DNA from 4 places in the Staphylococcus schleiferi genome. Region 3 is predicted to be linked to each of the others. Evidence: riboswitches for the same ligand, from Rfam matches in the RefSeq annotation. Region 3 holds a riboswitch; each other region holds the start of a gene.
The links. Region 3 has a riboswitch for thiamine pyrophosphate ahead of thiO (glycine oxidase ThiO). Riboswitches for the same ligand answer to the same signal wherever they lie in the genome.
Positions count from the first base shown of each region.

Region 1: it holds a riboswitch for thiamine pyrophosphate, as region 3 does, so the genes downstream of both, MUA40_RS08380 (ECF transporter S component) here and thiO (glycine oxidase ThiO) in region 3, are expected to answer to the same signal.
Region 2: it holds a riboswitch for thiamine pyrophosphate, as region 3 does, so the genes downstream of both, thiC (phosphomethylpyrimidine synthase ThiC) here and thiO (glycine oxidase ThiO) in region 3, are expected to answer to the same signal.
Region 4: it holds a riboswitch for thiamine pyrophosphate, as region 3 does, so the genes downstream of both, tenA (thiaminase II) here and thiO (glycine oxidase ThiO) in region 3, are expected to answer to the same signal.

Region 1 covers NZ_CP094712.1:1,788,604-1,792,185, reverse strand. The annotation lists gene MUA40_RS08385 (ABC transporter ATP-binding protein) at 1-687, opposite strand, end outside; gene MUA40_RS08380 (ECF transporter S component) at 700-1,275, opposite strand; TPP riboswitch at 1,409-1,508, opposite strand; gene graF (glycopeptide resistance-associated protein GraF) at 1,729-1,860, opposite strand; gene auxA (lipoteichoic acid stability factor AuxA) at 2,359-3,582, shown strand, end outside.
Region 2 covers NZ_CP094712.1:355,964-359,545, reverse strand. The annotation lists partial or broken gene MUA40_RS01465 (HoxN/HupN/NixA family nickel/cobalt transporter) at 1-536, opposite strand, end outside; gene thiC (phosphomethylpyrimidine synthase ThiC) at 860-2,596, opposite strand; TPP riboswitch at 2,791-2,893, opposite strand; gene cls (cardiolipin synthase) at 3,014-3,582, opposite strand, start outside.
Region 3 covers NZ_CP094712.1:2,470,563-2,474,144, reverse strand. The annotation lists gene MUA40_RS11795 (L-cystine transporter) at 1-412, opposite strand, end outside; gene thiO (glycine oxidase ThiO) at 477-1,595, opposite strand; TPP riboswitch at 1,689-1,791, opposite strand; gene MUA40_RS11785 (DNA-binding protein) at 1,865-2,464, opposite strand; gene MUA40_RS11780 (hypothetical protein) at 2,576-3,250, opposite strand; gene MUA40_RS11775 (general stress protein) at 3,558-3,582, opposite strand, start outside.
Region 4 covers NZ_CP094712.1:819,539-823,120, forward strand. The annotation lists gene murA (UDP-N-acetylglucosamine 1-carboxyvinyltransferase) at 1-61, shown strand, start outside; gene MUA40_RS03660 (hypothetical protein) at 33-251, shown strand; gene fabZ (3-hydroxyacyl-ACP dehydratase FabZ) at 251-694, shown strand; gene MUA40_RS03670 (YwpF-like family protein) at 916-1,350, opposite strand; gene MUA40_RS03675 (single-stranded DNA-binding protein) at 1,531-1,896, shown strand; TPP riboswitch at 2,315-2,415, shown strand; gene tenA (thiaminase II) at 2,485-3,162, shown strand; gene thiD (bifunctional hydroxymethylpyrimidine kinase/phosphomethylpyrimidine kinase) at 3,166-3,582, shown strand, end outside.

The DNA of each region.
Region 1 (3,582 bases), 680 kb from region 3:
TACGCCATATTCAGTGAGTAGAGATTCATAATTTTTCATAATATCGCTTGGTGTCCCTTGTTGAATGATTTCACCCTGATGATTCATTAAAATGACACGATCAACATGGTCCCAAATATGTGCCACTTTATGTTCAACAATTAATACCGTTTGGTCTTGCCATAGCGTTTTCAACAAGGTCCATAAATTTTCAGTAGCTTCTGTATCAAGCATTGCTGTGGGCTCATCTAAAAACAAAGTATCTGCACGTTGTAATAAAGTGCCAGCAATGGCTAGCTTCTGTTTCATCCCACCGCTAAGATGATGGATCAATTGTTTAGGATTAATATCAAGGCCCACTTGTTTTAAAGCCCATTGAATTTTTGCATCCATTTCATGACGGGGGACTTGCTGATTTTCTAAAATGAAAGCAAGCTCTTCATTCACTTGTGGCATGCAAAATTGTGAATCAGGATCTTGAAAAATAACACCTGAGTGCTCAGCAATTTGCAGTTCATCATATTTCATAGGTAAATCAATTAAATTCGGTACGATACCACTTAATACATTGAGTAATGTACTTTTACCTGAACCTGAAGGGCCAAGTAAAAGTACTTTTTCTTTATCTTTTATTTCAATATCGATACCATCAAAAATTTTATAGGGTGCGCTTGGATATTTTAAGCGTAAATTTTTAACTTTTAACACAATGAAGCCACCTTACAATGTATCGTAATCATCTTTAGATGCAGGTCGAAATAGTTTAGTGACACCGGTCTGATCCAGGGCTTTGACTAAGATATAAGGAAATACACCCGCTAGAACTGCACCACTGATAACACGGAATGAAATAAGTAAAATAAGATTCCATGTGGCAACTTCATTTAAGTAACCATAGTACCAGTCAATCGGTAAACTAATGATTGCAGCTGCCATACCTGCAAGAACAGCTACCATTAATGCACGAGATTTATATCTGAAAATAGCAAATACAATCTCACAAGCAAGACCTTGTAGCAATGCATAAATAATCGTAGGAATATCAAAACGTCCCATGAGAATCGTTTCCCCAGCTCCTGCAGCAAATTCAGCTAAAAGTGCAATCCCCATTTTTGGAATGATAAGATATGCAACGACAGCGGCACTAAACCACATACCATACAAAAGTTGATCTAAATGTAATCCTAAAGGTTGAACTGTATTATTCACAATCCACCATAAATTATAAATCACTGCAAAAATGACTGAAACCAATACAGTGACCAGAATATCTGATAATGTTAAGCCTTTCTTCATCTGTATACCTCCCAAAATTAAAAAAATACGCATATCTCTTACACTAGAGACAGACGTATGCTGTGATAATTTATATGGGATACAAGTCATCTTAATTGAAGCATGTGCTTTTCTCCTATAACAAGGCGTATCCATTATAAATGAAACACTTTCCTACGCTAGTATCATCTAGTTCAGGTTCAAAGGGTTCGAGGCTTATCCTCATCTCAGCTTTCACACCCCTAGTGCGTGCGTATTTAATTGTTAATGTCAATGTACACCTAGCCCATTCAAAAGTCAACACTCTTCAACATTCTTTTTAATGGCGAGATGGCCGACAATTTCAATACTATGCTTTGAATGATATGCCTAATGAGATGTCTGTCAAACACAAAAGAAGGGATTAGAACATGTTAACGTTCAATCCCTTGTTAAACTTCTATAAATGCACAGCATTCAAATAAAAAGGTCGCATTATTCAAAAGTTTTTTGAATATCGTCTTTTGTTTTTTCAGCGCCTTCTTTAGCATCTTCTTTTTTATCTTTTAATTCTTGCTCTTTATCTTTTGCTTGTTCTGCAGCTTTTTTAATATCTTTTTCAGACATTTAAAACGCCTCCCTTTCGTTTAAAGCTATAATAATACATAACCCATATTGAAAAACGCTAAACATAATTGTTTCAAACAAGATTTTAAAGGATGTATATCAATGCGTGTTTTGGCTGCGATGAGGGGGAGATGAGACATCCAAGGGGTTTGATATTTTAAACTTATGTATTGAAAAGTGCTTTTCTTTTCAGATCATTTGAGTCGTATTGATGAAGCGGTGCTAAAATTTGAATGATATACGAAGGTTAGTTTGTCATTTTAAGCATGAGTGAAATGGTTAAGGTGCTGACTATCTTTTGGTATACTAAACCAATCAAGTATTTTTTGAAGTTTTCAATTGTATATACGTGGATGCTTGCTGTACGCAATAGTGGGGAAATCGAGTTAAAATTTTGATGCGATATAAGTATTGAAAATTCTCATTCTAAAGACTGAATTTGATTAATTTTACAGACAGGTATTCATAGTTCGTATATAATAACTTTGAGGTGAGAGGATGTCTTTGTTTAACAAATACACCGAGGTCATTTATAGCTATATTATCGGTGCACTGTCAATTTTATTAAGTGTGATTATTTTTATAAATATTCCACTCATTCATGAGTTAAAGGATGGCAAGCACCATATTTCTAAGATTGATAATTTATGGGACTTCATTATGGCCTTTTTCAATGAAATTATCCGCGTGATGAGTAAGTATATTGGTGATATCCCGCTAGCAAGTGGCATTATTATTCTTCTTTTTGGTATTTTAATGCTCTTCATAGGTCGAACACTCACAAATACGACACGATTTGATTACGACATATCTATTTTATTTTTACTTATCGGAATCATTTTCTTCGTTTTAACACTCATTTTTATGTCACAAGTGTATGGATGGATTGCGTTTGTTTTCATCATTCCATTTCTAATTCATATTGGTTATATTGCGTATAAAGATGAGCTGAATCCATTACATCGTAAAGAACATTATTTATGGATTATTTTTAGTTACGGCATTTGTTATATCATTACACAATTGGCACTTTATACAAGAATTGAAAGTCGTCAAATAGCACCAATCGACGTTTTAAGTATCAATACATTTTTCGTCGTATTATGGTTGATTGGACAAATGGCAATATGGAATTTCTTATTTCTTCGTCGTTCACTACCTGTATCGCAAGAAGAGATTACAGGTGAAGAAAATCCATATTCTAGAAGTAAAAAGTATCAATTTACGAACACCTCTAAAATTCATTTCAAGGATTTTCAAGATCGTACAGTTGAATTCACACATGATATTTCGCATCGTACACGTAGAAGTATTGATATCGAACGCTTACGTGCTAAGCGTGAAGCGATTGTAGAAAAATGGTTTAAATGGGCTAAATTGGAAGAAGATGATATCCCTACGTTTCTAAAAAAACGTCCAAAATGGCTAAATAAAGGCTACGTAACCATTGCTTGTGGTGTAATTCTATTGTTCTTTATTTTATTAGAATTTAACAACCGCAATGCCTTATTTTTATCTGGAGATTGGGAACTTTCACAAACACAATATGTATACGAGTGGATTAGTCTATTTCTTCTTTTAATTGTTGCTATTTTATTTATTTTAACGTCTGTAACACGAATGCTAAGAGGTAAATATTATTATTTACAATTATTTATGATTAGTATTTTATTCTTTAAATTATTGACAGAGTATATCGTCATTGTCGTACATGGATTGTTA
Region 2 (3,582 bases), 410 kb from region 3:
ATTGAAAAAGTGGTCCTACAAAGCGCATGATTAAGCCTCTTGATTCAATCAATTCATTGATTTGGCTTTCACCAATTTCTTCATATTTCAATTTTCGGGATAATTGTATTAACTGAATCAGTATAACTAAGTTTAAAAGCCCAATTAATAATAAGAAAAATCCAGAAACCAATGTACCGATTAATCCACCTGTTGATTGAAAACCTGCTAAATGGCTTTGCGCCCAATGAACGGCTAACCCCTAACATAACTGCCATTAAAAAGACCACAGTTGAATGTCCGAGTGAAAAATAAAAACCTACCCCCATAGAATTACGCTGTTGTTCTAAAAGTTTACGTACCGTATTATCGATTGCAGCAATATGATCCGCATCAAATGCATGTCTCAATCCTAATGTATAGGCGACCACGCCCATTCCAATGATGAGCGGATGACTCGCTCCGCCAATCATTAGAAAAACAACACCTATAATATGTAAAAGCAGAATCACCACAAAATAAGGAAGAGCAGCTTTAATACCTTTCGTTCTTTCCATATCTTCATCACTTCAATTCTTATTTTATAATAATAAAATCATACAACGAACTAAACAAAATTAAAAGTTTTTCCCATTATTATCAAATAAACTTTTAATGATTATATTTATTAGAGGGTTATTTTCGGCTTAAAATATAACGTCTTAATAAATACTGATGTTACGCACAAAAATAGCAATAGAGGCAACGATGATGGCACATGACATTTAACTCAATCGTCACCCAATCATCGACCTCTATTGCTTATAATAGGACATAGACATCAGATAGATGGCTCAGTCCATTTTATTATTTCATCATACGTGCCACATGTCATTCATGTTTAATGATAAATCCGGCTACCTTGTGCTTTAAATTCTTTTGCTTTTTCTTGCATGCCCTCTAATTGATCCTTATGTGCGTCTCGAATATTGTGTGAAATACGCATTGAACAGAATTTTGGCCCACACATACTACAGAAGTGTGCGACTTTAGCTGATTCTGCTGGCAATGTTTCATCATGATAGGCTCTCGCACGTTCAGGATCTAAAGACAAATTGAATTGGTCAATCCATCGGAATTCGAATCGCGCTTTACTGATTGCATCGTCACGTTCTGTAGCGCCCGGCAAGCCTTTTGCGAGGTCTGCGGCATGTGCTGCAATTTTATACGTCACTACACCTTCACGTACATCTTCTTTATTAGGCAATCCCAAATGTTCTTTTGGCGTCACGTAACATAACATGGCTGTTCCATGACTCGCAATTTGTGCTGCCCCAATTGCAGAAGTGATATGATCATATGCAAGCGCAATATCAGTGGTAAGAGGTCCTAAAGTATAAAACGGTGCTTCTTTACAGTAAAAATCAGCGAGCTCTTGGTTCTCTCTAATTTTATGCATCGGGATATGTCCCGGTCCTTCAATCATCACTTGGACATCGTGTGCCCAAGCGATTTCAGTCAATTCACCTAGCGTCTTTAATTCCGCGATTTGACTTTCATCGTTCGCATCATAAATAGAGCCTGGTCTTAAGCCATCCCCTAAAGAAACAGCGATATCGTATTGGTTTAAAATCTGACAAATCTCATCAAAATGTGTATATAAAAAGCTTTCTTCATGATGTGCGAGACACCATTGTGCCATAATTGAGCCTCCACGAGAAACGATTCCCGTTAAACGATTTACAGTTAATGGGATATAACGTAATAATACACCTGCGTGAATCGTAAAGTAGTCTACACCTTGTTCAGCTTGCTCAATTAAAGTATCTCGATACACTTCCCACGTTAAATCTTCTGCAATGCCATTTACCTTTTCTAACGCTTGATAAATCGGCACTGTTCCAACCGGCACCGGAGAGTTACGAATCAAATATTCACGTGTTGCATGAATATTTTTACCTGTCGATAAATCCATAATCGTATCTGCACCCCAATGTGTTGCCCACACGAGCTTTTCAATTTCTGCTTCAATAGAAGAAGATACTGCAGAGTTCCCTATGTTGGCATTAATTTTAACTTGGAAATTTTTACCAATAATCATCGGTTCAGACTCTGGATGATTAACATTATTTGGGATAATCGCCCGCCCTTTAGCAATTTCATCTCTTACAAATTCTGGACTGACATTTTCACGACAAGCAACAAATTTCATCTCTTTCGTAATTATCCCTTTTTTAGCATAATGCATTTGGGTAACTTGATGGCCTGCTTTGGCTCTTCTAGGTTGATATTGAAAAGGATGTGTCACTAAATTTTGATGCGACGCTGACTTAAAACCATTATCAATCGATTGCACACGACGTCCTTGATAATGTTCAACATCATGACGCGCTTCAATCCAGTTGTCACGCAATGCAGGAATTCCTTTCGTAACATCGACTTCGTAATGATCGTCATGGTAAGGGCCTGCTGTATCATACACCACGATTGGATCATTATGAAGTACTTCCGTGTCCATGATTGTGTCAGATAACTGAATTTTACGGAAGGGGACGTGGATATCAGGGTCGACACCTTCCTTGTAAATACGCTGACTTGCCGGAAAATTTTTCTTCAATTCAATTTGTTCTTGTTTCATTCCCTTTGCCTCCTAATTCATGCTCGAGGCCTTTAATTCAACTGAAAACCAAAGAAAATGCGCACTCTAGAAAAGCTGAGTGCGCATTAAAGAAACGAATATATTATGAAGTGGCAGGCGTCCTGAGATGGCTCGTTTCATTATGAAAGACTAAACCAAAATAGACAGCGTTTCAAAAAACCACTTTATCTTTTAAATCATTTCGTTTGCTTCCCTACGCTAGTATAATCTAGATCAGGTTCAAAGGGTTGAGGCTTGCACCTCTTTCAGCTCATTAAAGCACCCCTAGCAAGTTCATATTTAAGTTTTGCAAATTTATCGTAACACTAAAAATGTAATATGACAATTCATCTTAGAAAAATTGCTGTTTCTAGTATGCATTTCGTTACACCGATTGGTTTATAAACAAAGCTCAAATTATAAAATCGGTGAGACTAATTTAGCAATCGATTGTTTAAATTTAACCCAATTTGACCGGTTTTCATACCGTTCAGGTGTTAATTGTTTAGAGACTTTTAAATCTTCTTTAAATGCAGAAATCAATGATTCAGCAATATCTTGATTGTAAATCAACGCGTTCACTTCAAAGTTCAATTTAAAGCTTCGCGCATCCATATTAGCAGAGCCGACTGACGCCACTTCTCCATCGATAACCATCATTTTGGAATGAATAAAACCATTTTCGTACGTATAGACATTGACACCTTCATACATTAACAATGCGACCGTTGTCAATGTCGCCAAATGAACGAAAGGTTGGTCTGGTTTATTCGGAATCATTAGATGAATATCGACACCTGATTTTGCAGCAATTCTCAAAGCATTGACGAAGCCCACATCAGGGACAAAGTAAGGCGACTGCATATAAATAGTTGATTTCGCATTCATAATCATTTTTAAATACGCAAATTCGAGTTGTGGCCAATCTCTGTTCGGTCCACTCAGACCTAATTGCATAGCAACTTGGCCATCTTTACGCGCATTTT
Region 3 (3,582 bases):
TGCTAGAAGCATCTAAATTAAAGACGACTGCATAAATAATACCGATAATTGCTGCGATTGCTACTGTTCCAATAAGGAAAGCAAAAATCAATCCGCCCATTTTAGCAAACTTTTCACCAATATCGATTTTCGTAAAAGCAGCAACAATTGAAACAAAGATTAATGGGATAACAATCATTTGCAAGAGGGCAATGTAACCATCACCCACTAAGCCAACCCACTCTGTCGTTTTTGATGTGACTTTGCTATCAACACCATAAATGAGGTGGAGTAGAAGGCCTAATAAGATCCCTAAACCAAGTGCAGTAAAGACACGTTTAGGGAATTTAACATGTTTTTTCGTCATGAACCAAAGTCCAATAAGAGCGAAAATAAAAATAATTAAATTAACAATAGTTAAAAACACAGACATATCAAAATACGCTTCCTTCTTAATTCCGACTTATACAATAGGATAATAGGAAAAAAGTATAAAATCAAGCTTTATTTTTTATCTGAGCAATTTTGGGTGAAAAGGGGGTGAGCTGTTCTTTCGCTTTAGCATGGCCGTCAATCAATTTTGCCATCAACGTACCTGCTATAGGTGAGAGTAAAATACCATTTCGATAATGCCCTGTGGATACATAAAGATGGTCTTCAACTTCTCCCATAATTGGCTCTTGGTTAGGTGTGATAGGTCGAATGCCCGTCCATGTTTTGATTACATGATGATTTTTGAGTTGCGGAATCATAGACAAGCTCTCTTGATCTAACCATGACAAGTTGTTCGCATCATTTTCAATACTCCAGCTATCGAAGTCTGATGTCGCACCAATTAAGAAACGATTAGGCAATTTGGGTACGATGTAACAACCATTCATATTAAAAATGGTTTCCTTCAACCCTTTATAACAAGAGGCAATCAGCTTAACGTCACCTTTAACTGGTTGAGTAGGTAATTGGATATGGAGTTGTTGGAGTAAAGTCCCCGACCAAGCGCCCGCAGCAATAATCAGTTCATCTGCTGAAAAGTTGCCTTTAGAGGTAATGACTGTATAACCATTGTGATGACGTTCAACTTTTAAGACTTCGGTCTGTGTCATGAGTTCAATATAGTCGCGCTTTATAACGGAAGCAATTAATGCTTTCGTATAGGTGTTTGCGTTAATTTGACCATCATCTTGGATTTTAAAAGCAGCACTTTGATTAGGATCGAGTTTGGGGAAACGTTGTTTTAGAGCGTATTTTGAGAGTTGTTTAATCGTGTGATCTTGGCTGTGTAAAAATTGGAATTGCGCTTCTACTGCTTGGATATCTTGTTTTTGAGAAGCCACTTTAATTAAACCGTATTTTTGATATTCAATATTAATTCCAGTCTCTTGTTCGAGGTCAGCTGCAACTTCAGGCATCATTGCACGACTTTCCATAGCGAGGTGATACAGTGGATTGGCTTCAAAAAACTCGTTCTGTGCACCAAGCATGCCTCCCGCAGCGTAAGATGCATTCATTCTTGGGGTATAACGATCGATAATCCGAATATGCCGGTTTTGAGAGGACAGCTGTCTTGCAATGGATAAACCCATAACGCCGGCACCAATAATAATTGTTTGTTTCATAAAAAAGCCTCCTGCATGAAAGGATGCAGGAGGAACACGTATATGATTGAAAAATGATGATTGAATCATCATTAAAAAGAGTTGAACTAAGTTCATTGTCATCATACGCTTTCCTTCGTTGGTTCTAACCACCTCAGGTTCAAAGAGTTAAGATAAATTCTTTCTCAGCTCGCCTCGAGCACCCCTAGCATATAAATTTTTATTTGATTTCATTTATTATTGTAACTTTCATATTTGAAATATGCAAGATACGCAAAGGTTGGATGGCTTTAACCACCGAATAAACGTTGGAAGAAGCCTTTCTTTTCACTGTTTTGAATCGATTGCACAAGTGCTTGTTGCTCTTTAGTTTGAGTCTCGATGCTTTGTTGCGTTTGACTCCATTGTTCACTTTGTTCTTTTTGTGCGGCTGTCAGTGATTCCAGAGACTTACTATTCGATTCAAGTTGTTGGTTTAATTGGGTATGTAACGCTTTTAATTCTTCTTGTTGTTGATGAACTTGGCTGACCATCTGACCTAACATTTGACGTTCTTCACGCATTTTGTTGATTTCATTGCGTAATTCATTGATAAGTTGTGGCACTTGTTGATCGCTCGGTAAGTGCTGTTTGTCTTCTTTGACGATAACTTGTAGAAAGTCTTTTTCTTGTTCTAATTCTTCAAAAGCAAGATCATAACTATTTGTACGTGCAACACGTTCTGTTATCTCTTGGAATAATTCAATATCTTCTTCTTTAAAATCAGTCGCTTCTCGACCACGGTATTCGGTTTTATTTAAATGGTAACCACGTTCTTCAAGATGCTGTACGATTTTACGTACTTGCTTTTCACTTAAGCCTGATCTTTGGGCAAATTCTTTTGTCAGCATATATCATTAGATCCTTTCTCTTCTTTTTAGACGTACGGAAGTGTGCGTTCAGTGACCCGTCAGTCTGCCTCTCTCATTATTTTAACGGCTTTAAGCATTGATTTCAAGGTCTTATGGGCGATGTTCTTTGCGTAAACCCATTTTAACAAGTAATGGATAAATGATACTTCGTGGTATTTGATTCGCATAAACATATTTTAAAATGTAGCAGGATTTAACACTTGTACCAAAAATATCCTTAGTTAAAGGAATATTGCCTTTCACATATAAATCTAAAGGGATGGGCTTACCGTTACGATCTAATGAAGGTTGTAAGTATGTAATTTCAGTTTGCTTTTCGTAACCGTTATCTACTAAAAAGTGACGACGGAAGTTAATTTTTTTTGCTGTTTCTTCATCAACATCGTTAGATTCAAATGTAGATTCAAACATAAAGAAATTAACATCTCGACCGTGAAGATGGTTAGATATACGATTCAACTCATACTCAATCTGTTCTAAAGTCGTTTTCAAGCAGGCCTCACAATCTTGACTATGTTGTGCAAGAAGATAAACAATAAAGCCGACATTTGTCGTCGCTTCATAGTGGGCTGTCGCCAAGCTTACAATGGCGTCGTCCTCAATACCAACAATAAATACAAAGTCGTGTTGGGTTTTATCTGTTTTGAGTGAACGCGCAAAAACAGACGCATCTTCTGTTACTAGATGGTCTAATTTATTTTTATAGAATGCTATTGCTGGCTCATACCAACGATCATGCGTAGATTTAATATGTACAAAGTTCATGTTACGTCACCTCTTTTAAGTTAACTCTCGTTTATTCTTGCAAGTATATAGGGTCATTGCAATGATGTATCAATACAATAGCTAGGTGAGGGAGTCAGTTGTGACTGTATCATTAGATAAAACAGATGACTAAGCTGGACTCATCATGACTGACTGTGGTGTCAAAACAAAAGATAAACAATAAGGGAACAGGAGAGAGTGTGTATGGAAATCTCATGTTTCTATAGATTTCCACATCTATCTCATATTCCCGTCCCCATCAAATGATTATGAAGTCATTCAGTATTAATAGAACGCAGTGTTTGATTTATTCAATGTCCCCTTTATGTTCA
Region 4 (3,582 bases), 870 kb from region 3:
TGTGAATTTTCATGGAAAGCTTAAATCATTAGGTGCTCAAATTGAAAGAGTTAATGACTAAGCGAAATAACTGGTTACAAGTCCTGACGCATTCACTCAGTGCAAAATTGATTCTTTTTGTAATCGTCGCAGTAATTTTGTTTTTTGTCGGAATCATGACAGGCTTTATTATTAACCATGACAACGTCATTAAAATGTTTGATTTGAGTTTTTGGCATCATATATTTGAAACAATTGGAGGAGAAGATTAATGGAAACCATCTTTGATTATAATGAAATAAAAAATATTATACCGCACCGTCAACCTTTTTTGTTGATAGATAAAGTTGTTGAATATGAGCCGGGTCAACGTTGCGTGGGTATTAAACAAGTTTCAGGTAATGAGCCGTTTTTCCAAGGCCATTTTCCAGAATATGCAGTTATGCCAGGCGTCTTGATTACAGAAGCTTTAGCACAAACAGGTGCTGTCGCTATGCTGAATAGTGAGGAGAATAAAGGGAAGTTAGCCTTATTTGCTGGTATAGATAAATGTCGTTTTAAAAAGCAAGTGGTTCCAGGAGATACACTACGTTTAGAAGTAGAAATCACAAAAATTAAAGGGCCGATAGGAAAAGGGACTGCTAAAGCAACAGTTGATGGTCAAATTGCATGTAGTTGTGAATTAACTTTCGCATTGCAAGATCCTAATGCCTAATTAAAAATTAAATATAATGGCATAATGAATGTCCAATATAAAAAAGTAGATGTCTGGGTCGTGAACAACTTGAATCAAGTACAACCTAGACATCTACTTTTATTTGAAGAAACGTCGATATTCCTCTTGTTTAAATATATTTGAGATGTTTTATTCAATTTAATATTTCTGATACGTTTAATTTTTACGAAAAGTTGTTGTCAAAAATGATTAATTTCACACTATTGCCGTTCGTCTTTTAAACGTGGTTTTGATTGCATCATACGGTTAAATGTTGTGATTAACTCATCACCTTCAAGACCTTCATTCACTAATTGCTCAAGTAAACTTTCCGCGTACACTTGGCGCAATGTATAGATGTGACATTCAAATACGACAGAGATAGACTCTTTTAAAGGTGTAATATGTTTAATTGTGGCATCAAATAACGCAGGATCGTTAGAAGGGCGTGTAATGACGACACGAATATCTAATAACTTTTCTTCTGCCATATACTGTTCCATTTGTTCTTGATGCACATCAGAAATGACAATTTCCAACAACCAACCTGTTCCACTATTTTCTTTATTAATAATAACGCCATCAATCAGTTCATATTCTGTCACAGTACTGTTTTCAGAAACGATTTGGAAGCGGACAGCCTTAAATGTTTTCATTCAACCAACCCCTTAAAAGATTAAAGAACTTTTCGAAAAAATGGATTCATCGCTTATTATAACTCAAAAAGTAAAAAAATTCTTTACCTGCTTGAACTTTTAAAGGAGGTTGCATGGTTGTTTTTAATTTTTTGAACATTGTTTTATTGTGATAAACCGACTATATTACGGATATAGGAGGTGAGCTCAATTAACCAATTTCAAGCAATCGGTTGTATTAATCGTCCGCCACAGTATTATGAAAATGAAAACAGTCACTTGATAACTTTTACAGCCAAAGTCACACGTAACTATTTAAGTCGCAACCAGCGACCCATGTATGACTTTTTGAACTGCAAAGCATATGGAGAAGTGGCAATTCAAATTAAAGAAGCTTTCAAAGAAGACATCATTGTAGCAATCAGCGGACAAATTCAAACAAGACGTTTTTTTCATAATGATGAAAAACGTTATGCTACGGAACTTCTCGTTACACAATTTTATCCCTTTATTCCCTCGCAAATGAAATCAACATGTGAAAACCTAACAAGCCAAACACAAATTTAAATATCTATGATTTATCACCCACTATGCTTTCAAAATCAACCTTCTCAAATTATATTTCCCCTTACAAAATATAATCGAATTTACCTCACACAATCATTTAACTGATCTTATTCATTTACCTTCAAAAACATTCCCAACTATTATTTTTGAATGGGAGTGGGACAGAAATCTATAGATTTCGTCGTCCCACCCCGGCAAAGATGACTAGGGCTGAGGCGAGCTAGAAGAGCGAAAGCGCAGCCCAGACATCGACTGCGCTCTATAAATGAAAAGAATACATACATAAAGGTATTAAATATTGGAACAACAGTTTCATACTAATAATTGGTAAATCGAATCATTAAAATAGAATATTCAGAATAAAAGTCGACTCTAATTGAAATTAAACAGTCTTTTTGATACATTAAGTATAAATAAATAAGACTACTAGGGGCGCCTTATGGCTGAGATGAATGGCAATTCAGACCCTTCGAACCTGATTTGGTTGATACCAACGTAGGGAAGTAGCGGTATAACATCATTCACCATGGTATGTTATCAAGGCTGCTTTTCTTAGTGGTCTTTTTTCATATCAAAGGAGAATACAAAATGACATTTTCTGAACAGTTAATGCAAGAGGCAGAGCCAATTATTGAGCAAATTTATAATGATGATTTTATTCAAGGTTTACTTACAGGGCAAATTCCTAAAGCAGCAGTTAAGCATTATTTACGTGCAGACGCTCGCTATTTAAATGAGTTTGCGAAAATATACGCGTTGTTAATACCTAAAGTCAATTCAAAAGAAGAAATACAATTTTTGACCGAACAAATACAATTTGCAAGCTCAGGAGAAGTGGAACCGCATCATATTTTAGCTGATTTTGTAGGTGAAGATTATCAATCGATAATCGCTGAGGGTGAATGGTATCCCTCTGCCGATCATTACATTAAACATATGTATTACAATGCTTTTGCATTTGATAATGTGGCATATACGATTGCCGCTATGGCGCCATGCCCATATGTTTATCAACAACTTGGTAAACGTGCAATGGCACAGTACGATTTTTCAAATTCAAACCCATTGAAATCATGGTTTGCATTTTATGCACAAGAAATGGACACTTTAATGTCATACATTCAACGATGGTTAGATGATTATGCAGAAACGAGTTCTACTCAAGTTCAAAAAACTTTACGACAAAACTTTCTACAAAGTACGATTCATGAACGCCGTTTCTTTAATATGTCATATCAATTAGAACAATGGGAATTTGGAGGGTAAAAAATGGAAAAACCAAAAATAGCTTTAACAATTGCAGGTACGGATCCTAGTGGTGGCGCAGGTGCAATGGCAGATTTGAAATCTTTTCATTCCTGTGGTGTTTATGGCATGGCAGCAATTACAAGTATTGTAGCGCAAAACTCTTTAGGTGTTCAGCATATTCATAATTTAGATGCTGCATGGCTTGAAGAACAATTAGAAAGTGTATTTAATGATGAAAAACCGCATGCTTTAAAAACGGGTATGATACCTACACCGGAAATGATGGAAGTCATCGAAAACTATTTGAAAAAGATTGATATTCCTTATGTCATAGATCCCGTAATGGTTGCCAAAAGTGGAGATTCATTAATGGACCAAAGTGTACGTCAGAGTTTAAAAGAATCATTATTACCTTATGCAGATGTTGCAACACCTAAT